DNA from 2 places in the Glaciecola siphonariae genome. Region 1 is predicted to be linked to the other one. Evidence: predicted binding sites of a transcription regulator. Region 1 holds the regulator's gene; the other holds the start of a gene.
The links. The regulator NrdR, encoded in region 1, represses ribonucleotide reductase genes. The targets are predictions, from matches to a motif close to AAACACNANATNTNGTGTTT.
Positions count from the first base shown of each region.

Region 2: nrdA (class 1a ribonucleoside-diphosphate reductase subunit alpha) is a predicted target of NrdR. The motif match lies at 2,161-2,180, and genes of this name have one in related genera.

Region 1 covers NZ_JBHSGU010000029.1:29,950-37,492, reverse strand. The annotation lists gene glyA (serine hydroxymethyltransferase) at 145-1,401, shown strand; gene nrdR (transcriptional regulator NrdR) at 1,542-2,000, shown strand; gene ribD (bifunctional diaminohydroxyphosphoribosylaminopyrimidine deaminase/5-amino-6-(5-phosphoribosylamino)uracil reductase RibD) at 2,001-3,143, shown strand; gene ACFO4O_RS16885 (riboflavin synthase) at 3,228-3,887, shown strand; gene ribBA (bifunctional 3,4-dihydroxy-2-butanone-4-phosphate synthase/GTP cyclohydrolase II) at 3,953-5,053, shown strand; gene ribH (6,7-dimethyl-8-ribityllumazine synthase) at 5,184-5,660, shown strand; gene nusB (transcription antitermination factor NusB) at 5,660-6,082, shown strand; gene thiL (thiamine-phosphate kinase) at 6,085-7,059, shown strand; gene ACFO4O_RS16860 (phosphatidylglycerophosphatase A family protein) at 7,087-7,543, shown strand, end outside.
Region 2 covers NZ_JBHSGU010000002.1:576,045-583,587, reverse strand. The annotation lists gene gyrA (DNA topoisomerase (ATP-hydrolyzing) subunit A) at 1-963, opposite strand, end outside; gene ubiG (bifunctional 2-polyprenyl-6-hydroxyphenol methylase/3-demethylubiquinol 3-O-methyltransferase UbiG) at 1,242-1,961, shown strand; gene nrdA (class 1a ribonucleoside-diphosphate reductase subunit alpha) at 2,346-4,667, shown strand; gene nrdB (class Ia ribonucleoside-diphosphate reductase subunit beta) at 4,696-5,826, shown strand; gene yfaE (class I ribonucleotide reductase maintenance protein YfaE) at 5,863-6,105, shown strand; gene purC (phosphoribosylaminoimidazolesuccinocarboxamide synthase) at 6,165-6,878, opposite strand; gene bamC (outer membrane protein assembly factor BamC) at 6,891-7,543, opposite strand, start outside.

The DNA of each region.
Region 1 (7,543 bases):
AGCAATGCTCAAACATAAATTGATGTTTAAAATGTTGCGCCGCTACAATCATCTAATACCATGATGCTTTTAGCTACATTAAATACGCTCAATTAACCTTTGCAGCTCACTAGGTCTGCTACCTGCCTTAACAAAGGAGAAAACATGTTATCCAGCAATATGACTATCGCCGAGTTCGATCCGGAATTGGCCGATGCCATGGAAAAAGAAAGACAGCGCCAAGAACATCACATTGAGCTGATTGCGTCTGAAAACTATTGTAGCCCGCGCGTTCTTGAGGCGCAGGGTTCGCAACTTACCAATAAATACGCAGAAGGGTATCCGGGCAAACGCTATTATGGTGGCTGTGAGTATGTTGATATTGCTGAAGAACTTGCGATAGACCGCGCTAAACAGTTGTTTGCGTGTGATTACGCAAACGTACAACCGCACTCTGGCTCTCAGGCCAATACTGCTGTGTTCATGGCGCTTTTAGAGGCAAATGATACCGTGTTAGGAATGAGCCTGGCTCACGGCGGTCATTTAACCCATGGAGCGCATGTTAATTTTTCAGGAAAAACCTACAACGCCGTGCAATATGGTCTGCACCCAGAAACCGGCGTTATTGACTATGATCAGGTTGAAGCGCTAGCGCTTGAGCACAAACCTAAAATGATCATTGGCGGATTCTCTGCTTATTCTGGCATTGTTGATTGGGCACGATTCAGAGAAATTGCCGACAAAGTTGGCGCGTATTTACTTGTGGATATGGCTCATGTAGCCGGTTTAGTAGCGGCAGGCGAGTACCCAAGCCCCATTCCTCACGCTCACGTGGTGACAACAACGACTCATAAAACGCTGGCGGGCCCTCGTGGCGGCTTGATTTTGTCAAACTGTGGCGACGAAACCCTATACAAAAAATTCAACAGCGCTGTATTCCCCGGTAATCAAGGCGGTCCGCTTTGCCACGTTATTGCAGCTAAAGCAGTTGCGTTTAAAGAGGCCTTATCTGATGACTTTAAAGTGTATCAAAAGCAGGTCTTGAAAAACGCGAAGGCGATGGTAGCTGTGATGCAAGATAGAGGGTTTAAAGTTGTTTCAAATGGCACAGATAATCACCTGTTTTTACTAGATTTAATTGATAAAGACATCACCGGAAAAGATGCTGACGCTGCCCTAGGCAACGCTAATATTACCGTCAATAAAAACTCAGTACCAAACGATCCTCGCTCTCCCTTTGTGACCAGCGGTTTGCGCATCGGTTCACCAGCGATAACGCGCCGCGGCTTTGCGGAGGCTGAAGCGAAGCAAGTAGCAACGTGGATATGTGACGTGCTTGATAATATGGGCGACGACAGCGTGATTGCGCGGGTTAAAGGCGAAGTTGTTGAACTTTGTGAGAAGTTTCCAGTTTACGGATAAAACAGCCGCTTTTAGTTGCCTGCGTATTCAGGCTAATAGTGATACTAGCCGGATACGTCCGGCTTTTTAATTTTCTAGGTAGTGCGTATTTGTGGTTAGCCTGAGTTAGGCTTATCAGAGTTGGCGTATAAGGAAACGATATGTTTTGTCCGTTTTGTTCAGCGCAAGAAACCAAAGTGATTGATTCTCGCTTAGTATCCGATGGTGCGCAGGTTCGTAGGCGTCGTCAATGCGTTGAGTGCAGTGAGCGATTTACCAGTTTTGAAGCCGCTGAATTAGTGATGCCTCGGGTCGTAAAGCGCGATAATACGCGAGAACCCTTCAACGAAGAGAAGTTGATGTCAGGCCTACAGCGCGCCCTTGAAAAACGCCCAGTTAGCATAGAGGCAATTGAGCAGTGCGTATTTCAAATTAAAGCGTCACTTCGAGCTACTGGCGAGCGTGAGGTTAAAAGCGAGTTTGTGGGGGAGCTAATTATGGATGCCCTTAAAAAACTTGATAAAGTGGCTTACGTGCGTTTTGCGTCGGTTTACCGCTCGTTTGAAGACGTCAAAGAATTTGGTGAAGAAATCGCCAGATTATCGAGTGAATCTCAATAAATGATGGCTCAGGCTCAGTTTAGCGAACAAGACGCCAAGTTCATGGCTTTGGCACTGAGTCTTGCCAAGCGCGGTGAACTATCGGTAAGCCCTAACCCGAGTGTGGGGTGTGTGCTAGTTTCGGACCAAGGAAAACTTGTTGGGCAAGGTTTTCATGTGAGGGCCGGTGAGCCACACGCCGAAGTGATTGCCTTAGCGCAAGCAGGCAGCCACGCAAAAGGTGCTACCGCATATGTGACGCTTGAGCCATGTGCCCACCATGGACGCACCGGGCCGTGCGCTCAAGCTTTGGTCAATGCGGGCGTCGTCAAGGTGATTGCAGCTACTCTCGACCCTAATCCCTTAGTCGCAGGGAAGGGCATGGCGATGCTTGAACAAGCCAGCATCCATACTTCAAGCGGCCTTATGGAGAAACATGCGCAAGCAATCAACGCTGCGTTTTTTACTCGCATGCTGACAAAGCGCCCTTACGTAATATTAAAACTTGCCGCAAGCCTTGATGGGAAAACCGCGCTGGCGAACGGCGAAAGCCAATGGATAACCTCTCCTCAAGCTAGACGCGACGTACAGTTAGAGCGCGCGCGCTCTTGCGCTATTTTATCTGGGTCGGGCACTGTGCTTTCAGACAATCCGCGTTTGAACGTGCGCGCCGACGAGTTATCGCCAAGCAATGCAGAGGCATTTGCTAAGCGGGGCAAACAGCCTCTGCGCGTGATTGTTGACGGTCAAAACCAGTTAAACCACCATCTTCACTTGCTACAAGACGGCCAAGCCACGCGGGTTTACAACCATCGGTTTGACAGCAGCATCGCAAACGACTTTGTTACCCAAGTGCAGCTCGATAGAAAACAGAATGGGCGACATGTTGATTTGGCACGTATGCTTGATGACCTTGGTCATGAGCAAATCAACCGAGTATGGGTTGAGGCCGGTGCGAAGCTAGCGGGTGCCTTGCTTGATGCAGACCTAGTAGATGAACTTGTTCTGTATATGGCGCCTAAGTTACTTGGTGGCAATGCAATGGAGCTTGTTAGCACCCAAACCAAAACACATTTGAATCAGGCCTTGAATGCCCCCATATCTGAATTGAAACAGATAGGGCCAGATATTAAGCTTCGCTGCCAATTAAAACAGCGCGGTTGAAGCTCAGTTTCGTGCGATGCGGCATAAGCGATTTACTTGCGACACACTAGCAGGTGAGAAACCGTCAATAAAAGTGAGAACATCATGTTTACCGGAATTATCGAAGCAGTAGGAATCATTTCATCTCTCGACCAGCAAGGCCAAGACATTCGCCTTACAGTACAGTCAGGGAAATTAGATATGACTGACGTGCACCTGGGTGACAGTATTGCTACCAACGGCGTTTGTTTAACCGTGGTAGATAAAGGTGACGACTACTACAAAGCAGACGTATCTGCTGAGACAATCAAGTATACCGGTTTTGCACATTACAGCAGCGGCAGTTCAGTCAACCTTGAAAAGGCAATGCGCACCGATAGCCGTTTTGGCGGACACATCGTGTCTGGGCATGTTGATGGTGTGGGCACGGTAGAGTCGATTAGTGAACATACTCGCTACGTTGAGGTATGGGTGAAAGCGCCCGATAACCTTGCAAAGTACATTGCGCATAAGGGCTCAATTACAGTAGACGGCGTAAGCTTAACGGTTAATGAAGTAAAGGGTGCGTCATTCATGCTGTGGTTAATACCGCATACATTAAAAGAAACCGTGATTGGCGGGTATAAAGTGGGTACCCAAGTAAACTTAGAGGTAGATGTTATTGCCCGTTACCTAGAGCGCTTGATGCTAGGCGATAAGGCAGCCACGCCACAAGCTTCAGATATCAGCATGAGTTTTTTGGCTGAACACGGATATTTAAAATAAAAAGCTCCCATTGAGCGAAGGCTCACGCTGGGACCACGCACTGACACACACACAAAGGCAGTAAGATGGCACTAAACAGCACACAAGAGATTATTGACGATATCAAACAAGGGAAAATGGTCATCCTTATGGATGATGAAGACCGCGAAAATGAAGGTGATATCATCATGGCGGCGCAGCATGTAAACGCCGAAGCCATAAACTTTATGGTAACGCACGCACGCGGACTGGTATGTTTGCCCATGACAACCGAGCGCTGCAAGCGTTTAAAGCTTCCGCTCATGGTTGATAAAAACAGCGCACAGTTTTCAACTAATTTTACCGTATCTATTGAAGCCAGAGATGGCGTAACAACGGGTATTTCAGCAGCTGACCGAGCGCGCACCATTCAAGCAGCGGTCGCGCATGATGCCGTGGCAGACGACATTGTGCAGCCGGGTCATATTTTTCCATTAATCGCTAAAGAAGGTGGAGTGTTAAATCGCGCTGGACACACCGAAGCAGGCGTAGATTTAGCGCGTTTAGCAGGTTGTGAACCTGCGGCTGTGATTGTCGAAATTCTAAATGATGATGGCAGCATGGCCAGACGGCCTGAGCTTGAAGTGTTTGCTCAAAAACACGGCCTGAAAATTGGCACGATTGCCGATTTGATCGAGTACCGAAATTTAAACGAAACGACCATAGAAAAAGTGGCGACGTGCAAATTGCCAACCGAGGTCGGTGAGTTTGAGCTTATTACATTTAAAGATGTGATCGATAAACAAATCCACTTTGCGCTTAAAAAAGGCGAGATTGATGCAAGCGAACCTACCTTAGTGAGAGTGCATCTGCACAACACGCTGAGTGACTTACTAGGTTCAACCCGAGCTATTAATCGCTCTTTGCCTTTGCAAGAAGCCATGAAGCGCATTCATGATGAGGGTGGGGTGTTGGTTTTATTGGGCAAAGAAGAAGATATTGAAGGCCAAGTTAAGCAGTTTGAGGCTGAAGATAACGACCAAATAGCGAAAGGTAAAACATGGCAGGGCTCGTCACGTACCGTTGGCGTAGGCAGCCAGATATTAGCCAGTTTAGGTATAAAGAAAATGCGTTTGCTCAGCAAACCAATTAAATATTCAGCGCTATCTGGCTATGGATTAGAGGTTGTAGAATACATACATGACTAGGCACAATTAACGACTTGCAATAGTTGTTTATAAGGCCTAAATCACACCCGTGCACAGTAAGGCTTAAAATATCTCACGATTTGAGTCTTCTGTGCTATACTTCGCGCCGATTTTTATAGGAGCATATTGCATGAACGTAATCGAAGGTAATGTACGCGCCACAGGCAAAAAATTCGCCATTGTTGTTGCCCGCTTTAACAGTTTTGTTGTTGAAAGTTTGTTAGAAGGTGCGCTTGATACGCTCGAACGTCATGGTGAAGTGAATCCTGACGACATCACGGTAGTGCGCGTGCCTGGCGCTTATGAAATGCCACTCGCTGCGAAAAAGGTTGCTCAAAAAGGCAATTTTGACGCCATTATCGCCTTGGGCGCAGTGATCCGCGGCGGCACACCGCATTTTGATTTTGTTGCCGGAGAGTGCAACAAGGGGCTAGCTCAAGTGTCAATGGATGAAGGTATTCCCGTCGCTTTTGGCGTGATCACGACCGACAGTATTGAGCAAGCGATCGAGCGTTCTGGTACTAAAGCCGGCAACAAAGGCTCTGAAGCCGCGTTGTCTGCGCTTGAAATGGTGAACGTTGTAGCTGCAATAGACGGTAGCCTTTAGTGAAACCTGCCCACAGAAAACAGGCCAGAGTACTGGCCTTACAAGCTTTATATAGCTACCTAATGAGTGGCAACGATATGCAGCAGGTAGAGCTTGCTATTGCGACAAGTAACGATATGTCTAAGGTCGACATGGAGTATTTTCAGGCGATTTTAAAAGGCGTAGCTGACGATCCGCAAGCGATTGATGCGGCATACAAAGCGTATTTAGGGCGCTTGCCTGAAGAGTTAGATCCTATTGAAAAGTCGATTATGCGACTGGCCACCTTTGAACTACTTCACCGATTAGACACACCGTTTAAGGTGGTGATTAATGAAGCAATTGAGCTTGCCAAAACCTTTGGCGCCGAAGAAAGTCACAAATTTATTAATGGCGCGCTAGATAAAGCGGTCAAAACTCTCAGAAAAGACGAAAGAAGATAGGTTTGGACGAATTTACTTTAATTCGCGATTATTTTTCTACCCCTGATTTTGTTCGTAAAGACGTCATTATTGGCGTGGGTGATGATGCTGCTATCACGCAAGTGCCTCAAGGTCAGTATTTAGCAACAACCACCGACACGCTCCTCGAAGGGGTGCATTTTTTGCGGCAGGCAAGTGCAGATGCCATTGCACATAAAGCGATCGCGGTTAATTTAAGTGACTTAGCCGCAATGGGCGCAGAGCCGGCTTGGATTAACTTGTCGCTGTCTTTGCCCGAGGTTGACAATCAGTGGCTTGAACTGTTTTCGCAGAAGGTGCAGGAGTTAACCAAGTACTTTTCGATTCAGCTTATTGGCGGTGATACCGTGAAAGGTAAGCTAGCGGTAACGATTACCGCTCAAGGCTTCGTTCCGCCAGAAAGCGTACTCACACGAGTGGGCGCTAAACCCGGTGATTGGTTGTTTGTGACCGGCACGCTTGGCGACGCTGCAGCGGGCTTAGATTGCCTTCAAAATAAACTTAAGTTGACTGATAAAAGCGCACAAGAATACTTAGTTGCGCGTCATAGTTTTCCGACACCTCGCGTGTTAGCGGGGACGACTTTACGTCGCTTGGCAAACGCCTGTATTGATGTGTCTGATGGCTTGATGCAGGACTTACAGCATATACTCAAGGGCTCTAATGTAGGGGCACTTCTGCATCTAGACAAACTACCCATCTCTAAAGAGCTCGGCTCAAGTATTCCAGAGTTGCAGCAGGCTTTAACTTACGCCTGCACAGGCGGCGATGATTATGAGCTTTTGTTTACGATTGCCGAAGAACACCGAGTAAGCATGGAAAGCGCGATGGCAAGTTATAATTTACCGGTCACCTGCATTGGACAAATTACAGGCGTAAGCGGCAAAATCGACTTGCGATTAAATGACCAGCCGTTTTCTTTTGTATCGCTTGAAGATAGAGGCTACCAGCACTTCTAAGCACATATTTGGACTTAGCTAATCGTTATGGATAAACAACTACGCCAACGGGTATCACTGCTTAATCCAGATCACTTCTGTGCACTGGGGTTTGGCTCAGGTTTAGTTCCGTTTATGCCGGGCACGTTCGGCTCACTTGCCGCCATCCCTTTACTCCTGATGATGTCTTATCTATCAATTTTTTGGTTCGTGTTTGTAAGCGCCATTGCTTGTTTAATTGGTATACGCTTCTGCCAAAAAACTGCAGATGCAATGGGTATTCACGATCATGGGTCAATCGTGTGGGACGAAATCGCTGGCATGATGGTAGTGTTTATTGCGGTGCCCATTAATCCGTTAACGTTACTGATAGGTTTCTTGCTTTTCCGTTTTTTCGATATTTTAAAACCTTGGCCAATCCGCTTGTTTGACAAAAAAGTGCATGGCGGCTTTGGTATAATGCTCGACGACATCGTTGCTGGTGCAATTGCTTGCGTGTGCCTAC
Region 2 (7,543 bases), on a different contig from region 1:
TGCGTATAAATGGTTAAGTAAAACTTCAGCTGACTCATTTCGCTTAACTTCAATCACGATGCGCATGCCGTCTTTATCAGACTCATCGCGCAGCGCCGAAATACCTTCAACGCGTTTTTCTTTTACCAGCTCGGCAATCTTTTCAATCAGACGCGCCTTGTTTACCTGATACGGTATTTCATGAACAATAATGGTCTCTTTACCATTTTCTTCTTGCTCAATTTCAGCTTTTGCTCGTAAATATATTTTACCCCGTCCAGTCTTATAAGCGCTGATAATACCTGCACGGCCGCTTATCATTGCAGCTGTTGGGAAATCTGGGCCAGGTATATGTTCTAATAATTCTTCGAATGTAATGTCTGGGTTTTCAATCAGCGCTAAACACCCGTTCACCACTTCTGTTAAGTTATGCGGCGGGATGTTTGTCGCCATGCCCACAGCAATGCCGGATGAACCATTCACCAATAAATTGGGCACTTTGGTAGGCAGAACCTCGGGTATGAATTCCGTACCGTCGTAGTTTGGCACAAAATTCACCGTCTCTTTTTCAAGATCAGCGAGTAATTCGTGGGCAATTTTTGCCATTCTGACTTCGGTGTAACGCATAGCTGCAGCCGAATCACCGTCAACCGAGCCGAAGTTACCTTGGCCATCTACCAACATGTAGCGTAGCGAGAAGGGCTGCGCCATGCGGACAATAGTGTCGTATACTGCTGAGTCACCGTGAGGATGGTACTTACCGATTACGTCACCTACGACGCGAGCAGATTTTTTATAGGGTTTATTAAAGTCATTTTTGAGTTCATTCATCGCAAACAAAACGCGGCGATGAACAGGCTTTAAGCCATCTCGTACATCTGGTAGAGCACGTCCTACAATCACGCTCATTGCGTAATCAAGGTAGGAATTTTTAAGCTCTTCTTCTATATTAATCGGGGAGATACTTTTGGCATTGTCAGTCATGAACTGAATGATCCTTATTGTTGTGGAGAGTTGTTCTGACCCTACTCATTCCAAAAATGAGCCTTAGTCTGAAAATCCATTGAGGATGTGCGCGTCACCACTTTGTTTTATCATCGTATTTTCAACTCCCGATACTAGCACTATAGGCGTAAAAAATGTAGCGCATTGTGCGCGATATTTTGAATTTATTTTGTGACTTATCAAGCCCCTATAAAGGCAAGATAAAAGGTGCAATAATCGCACTATCGCTTATAAACGCAATAAACTGGATAAGGGTAATGTCAAACATAGATGCTCAAGAGCTGTCAAAATTTGCAGATTTAGCAAGTCATTGGTGGGATCGCAACGGTGAATTCAAATCACTTCATGACATCAATCCCCTACGCGTTGAATATATTGAAAACGCTTGTGAAGGGTTGTTTGATAAAACCGTGCTAGATGTTGGTTGCGGTGGCGGAATTTTATCGGAGGCGCTCGCCGAACGGGGAGCTAAAGTGACTGGTATTGATATGGTTCAAGCTTCATTGGATGTTGCCCAACTGCATCGATTGGAGTCGGAACTCAACATCGACTATCACCTCACCACTGCTGAAGACTGGGCGCAACAAAAAGCGCGTCAATACGACTTAATTTGTTGTTTAGAAATGTTAGAACATGTACCTGACCCAGAGGCAATTGTGCGCGCTTGTAGTGAAATGGTGAAGCCTGGCGGTACCGTTGTTTTTTCTACACTCAATCGCAACATGAAGTCCTATCTGATGGCCATCGTTGCTGCTGAATTTGTGTTTCGTATGGTGCCTAAAGGTACCCATGACCACAGTAAATTTATCCAGCCGGCAGAACTTATTCCTATGATTGAGCGCAGCGGCCTACAGGCCAAAGAGATGACCGGTTTGCATTTTCAGCCCTTGCTGCAAAAATATTATCTGTCGGATAAAAACGTCGATGTAAACTATTTTGTGGTGTGCGCTGCGCCGGAACTATCTACACAAAAGTGATTGAATAAAAAGCGCAGTATATTGATGAAAGGATCATCATTTCGTTATCACATTTTGGACTAATAAAATGGATGTTAGAATTTAATATTTTTTTGTTTTTACCGTAAAAACACTTGCAAGAAATAAAGAGCCCTTTCACATTAATCTTATCGGTTAGCTCCTACTAACCTAAATCCACTGTTAATGATTCTTGACACCTAAACACTAGATATAGTGGTTGCAATACCACTCAAGACTCACTATCTTGTGTCTGTTGAGTTTATTCGTCCATTACATGGATATCAGACGTACCTGCTGGCGGAATTTCAAATACTCAATCTTTTACGCGCTAAGAAACACATCAAGCTGGGCTCAGATTCCAGCAAAAACAAGAGTATAACTAAAATGAAAAATGATCTTTTGGTAACCAAACGTGATGGTTCTCAAGAAGCCATCGATTTAGACAAAATCCATAAAGTCGTGACATGGGCCGCTAAAGGCCTTGAAGATGTTTCCGTCTCTCAGGTCGAAATTAAAGCTCAAATCCAGTTTTACAACGGAATCAAAACCGCAGAGATACACGAAACATTAATTAAGTCAGCCGCTGACCTAATCTCTACTGACGTGCCAGACTATCAATACATGGCTGCTCGCCTTGCGATTTTTCATTTGCGTAAAAAAGCCTACGGGCAGTTTGAGCCGCCTGCCCTTTACGATCACGTTAAATCCCTCGTTGAGCAGGGCAAATACGACAAACACATAGTGGAAGACTATAGCGCTGAAGAGTTTGCACAAATGGATGCCTTCATCGACCACTCGCGAGACATGAACTTTAGTTATGCCGCTGTTAAACAGCTAGAAGGCAAGTACCTTGTGCAGAACCGAGTGAGTGGCGAGATTTACGAAAGCGCTCAGTTTCTCTATGTATTAGTTGCAGCATGTTTGTTCGCAAAGTATCCAAGTGACACTCGCATGAGCTACATCAAGCGCTTTTACGATGCCGCCTCTACCTTTAAGTTGTCTTTACCAACCCCCATTATGGCGGGAGTGCGAACCCCTACCCGTCAATTCAGCTCGTGTGTATTAATCGAAGCGGGTGACAGCCTTGACTCAATTAACGCCACCGCAAGCGCGATAGTAAAATACGTTAGTCAGCGCGCAGGCATTGGAATAAACGCGGGTCGTATAAGAGCCTTGGGCAGCCCTATCCGCGGCGGTGAGGCCTTCCATACAGGATGCGTTCCGTTTTATAAGTATTTCCAAACCGCTGTGAAAAGCTGCTCACAGGGCGGCGTGCGAGGCGGTGCAGCCACCTTGTTTTACCCAATGTGGCATCTTGAAGTAGAATCATTGTTAGTACTTAAAAACAACCGCGGCGTTGAAGAAAACCGCGTGCGTCACCTTGATTATGGTGTGCAGTGCAACAAACTGATGTACACGCGTATGATAAAAGACGATTACATTACTTTGTTTAGCCCTTCTGATGTACCGGGTCTGTACGACGCCTTTTTTGCCGACCAAGTAGAGTTTGAACGACTTTATGTGCAATATGAAAACGACGACAGCATTCGCAAAAAACGTGTGAAGGCGATCGATTTGTTTAGTCAGTTTATGCAAGAGCGAGCGAGCACCGGACGCATCTATCTGCAAAACGTAGACCACTGCAATACGCATAGTCCATTCGATCCAAAAGTTGCTCCGGTTCGTCAAAGCAATTTATGTTTAGAAATCGCCCTGCCTACTAAACCCTTACGTAATGTAGACGATGCTGAAGGCGAGATTGCCCTGTGTACACTCTCTGCATTTAATCTTGGCGCAATCAACAGTTTAGATGATTTTGAAGAGTTGGCTGATTTGTCTGTTAGGGCCCTTGATAGCCTTCTCGACTATCAAGACTACCCCGTCCCTGCTGCCCTTACCGCAACAATGGGACGCAGAACATTGGGAATAGGCGTAATCAACTTTGCTTATTATCTTGCAAAGCATGGCGTTAAATACTCAGATCATAGCGCAAACGGTTTAATTCACCGTACTTTTGAGGCAATGCAGTATTACCTTCTCAAAGCCTCTAACAACCTTGCAAAAGAAAAAGGCGCTTGCCCTAAATTCAATGAAACAACCTATGCTCAAGGGATCATGCCGATTGATTCGTACAAAAAAGATTTGGATGCGATTTGCAACGAACCTTTACACTACGATTGGGATGCTTTGAGAAAAGACGTTGTAGAGCACGGATTACGCAACTCTACGCTGTCTGCGCTAATGCCTTCTGAGACCTCCTCACAAATTTCAAACGCCACCAACGGCATTGAACCACCACGAGGTCATATAAGTATAAAAACCAGTAAGGACGGCGTTTTAAAACAAGTTGTACCTGAGTATAAGGCATTGAAAAATGCCTACGAACTACTATGGGACATTCCTTCGAATGATGGGTATTTGCAGTTAGTCGCAATCATGCAGAAATTTATTGACCAAACGATTTCTGCAAACACGAGCTATGACCCAGGCAAGTACGAAGGCAATAAAGTGCCTATGAAGCTATTACTAAAAGATTTGCTAACTACATACAAACTCGGTGTGAAGACGCTTTATTATCATAACACTCGTGATGGTGCTTCTGATAAGTCAGACACCGAGCTTGCGGGTAATGTACAAGAGCCACAAGCGCAAACAGCGATAATAGAAGATGATGACGATTGCGCCGGTGGTGCCTGTAAAATATAAGAATTATAATAGGATCAGGAAGTAATACATGAAATATACAACGTTTAATCAAGAAACTACGGACACGATGAATGAGCCGATGTTTTTCGGTGCGCCTGTTAATGTTGCTCGCTATGACCAACAAAAACATCCTATTTTTGAGAAGCTCATTGAGAAGCAGATTTCCTTCTTCTGGCGTCCTGAAGAAGTTGACGTAAGCAAAGATCGTGTTGATTTTCATAAACTGACCGATGCTGAAAAGCACATATTCACGTCTAATCTAAAGTATCAAACCCTTTTAGATTCGGTACAGGGTAGAAGCCCGAATATTGCATTTTTACCGATTATCTCATTGCCGGAACTCGAAACTTGGGTTGAGACATGGTCATTTTTTGAGACTATCCATTCACGCTCTTACACTCACATACTGCGAAACTTGTTTTCTGACCCTAGCGAAATCTTCGACGATATCGTGGTTAACGAAGAGATCAAGCGCAGAGCGACCGACATTTCAAAATATTACGACGACCTCATTTTTTACACTCAGATGTATCAAACACGCGGTCTCGGTATTTTCACGGTTGACGGTGAAACTTACGACGTCAATATGCGCTCACTTAAAAAGAAACTCTTTTTATGTATGAATTCAGTAAACGCGCTTGAAGCGATACGTTTTTATGTGTCGTTTGCGTGTACATTCGCATTTGCAGAGCGCGAGCTGATGGAAGGTAATTCCAAAATCATCCGCTTAATCGCCCGCGATGAAAATATTCACTTAACCTCTACACAGCACATTCTAAATTTGTGGATCAAAGGGAAAGACGACCCTGAAATGGCAGAAATTGCGAAAGAGTGTGAGCAAGAGGCTAAGGATATTTTCTTATTGGCTGTTGAGCAAGAAAAGGAATGGGCGCGCTATTTGTTTAAAGATGGTTCTATGCTCGGATTAAATGAAGAGATCCTTAGTCAGTATGTAGAATACATTGCTAATCAGCGCATGGCGGCAATAGGCATGGGGCAGCCCTTTAATGTCAAAGGAAACCCTCTGCCTTGGATGAACAACTACCTTACGTCAGACAACGTGCAGGTAGCGCCCCAAGAAACTGAGATCAGCTCTTACTTGGTCGGTCAAATCGATAGTGAAGTTGGGTCAAGTGAATTCGAAGCATTCGAATTATAGAACGCACTTGTGATTGTTAAAGATGGAAAGTTAAGCGTGTGTGTCAACAAGACCACACGCTTTTTGTTTGAGCAAGACGACAGTTTGTTAATTGCTATGGAAAAACAGAAAATCGACGTGCACTATCATTGTCGTGAGGGTTTTTGCGGGGCATGCAGGACCAAGTTGCTAAGCGGTGAAGTGGAGTACAAAGTCGATCCGCTTGCCTGTATTGATGATGACGAAATTCTCGCCTGTTGCTGCATACCGCTCAGTGATATTGAGATAGAAACTTACTAAATGCCCTCCTCTAGCGGCACTTAAGTCTCAATATCACCTCGCTAGCAGACTTGAATAATCTACAGCTCTAAACCGATGCGATTGGCAACTTCAATATATGACTCAACAACTGAGCCTAAACCTTGTCTAAAACGGTCTTTATCGAGCTTTTTACGCGTATTGCTATCCCATAATCGACAGCCATCGGGCGTAAATTCGTCACCTAGGATAATGTCGCCGTTTTCATCCACACCAAATTCTAGTTTAAAATCTACAAGCAACATACCGCCCGTTGCGAATAAGGGGCTCAAGATTCCGTTGACCGCATGACTTAGCGACTTCATTTTTTCAATTTGCTGCTCAGTCGCCCACTTAAAGCCTGTAATGTGCGACTCGTTGACCATCGGGTCGTGAAGTGCATCGTTCTTAAGGAAGAATTCAAATGTCGGCGGCTTGAGTTCCAGCCCCTCTTCTACGCCTAGGCGTCTGCATAAAGAACCAGCAGCAAAATTTCGAACTACACACTCAACAGGGATCATATCTAACTTTTTCACCAAGCTTTCGGTGTCGCTAAGTAACTCTTGCACTTGCGTTTTAACGCCAGCCTCTTCTAGTTTTTGCATGATGAAGTGGTTGAACTTGTTGTTAACCTCCCCTTTACGGTCGAGCTGCTCTATCTTCTCGCCGTCAAATGCAGAGGTGTCATTTCTAAACTCTAATATCAATAGGTGTTCACTGTCGGTTGTAAACACGGTTTTTGCTTTACCTCGGTAAAGTTCGGTGCCTTTTTGCATGTGCCGCCTCAATTAAATATCTAAGTTTTCTTCAGCCATGTACTCAGAAAATACGGTAAATAGGTTTGTCGCTTGTTTAACTTCAAATGCCTTATTGTCACTATCTTTAAAGGTAACAGCGGTTTTATCCCCAACTGCTTGAACCAGCAAGCGATAATTCACTTTATCTAAATCGAGTTTTTCATCGCTAAAGATACCGCTATACCATGGACGGTCCTCTCCGTTGTATTTTAAAAACATCAAACCAGACGACTGGTCAAGGTCAATGACATCAAAGCCCATTTTTCTTAACACCAACAACAAGCGCGGCCATGCGTTCTCGTATGCAGCATCTACAACAAACGCTGCGTCTCCATCTGGATTAAACCCAAGTTCCGACTGAAAGCCGTCACGAATCAACGCGATACGTTCGTTTTGGGCCAGACGTATACCAAAATCATATTCTTGAATGATGTAATTCAAAAAATTAACTTCGTTTTCTCTGAGCTCGAAGGGGCTGATATTCGCCAGTTGGCTATCGCCATTTTCATCAACAAATGCAACGTTCTCAACATTGAGTTTTGCAGTTCGACCATGGGGAGCAACATCTACGGTAAGTTTGAACTTGCGCGCTTGCTCGGTAACCTCTTCATTAAATTCATACCAACTGCTATCAATATTTTTGC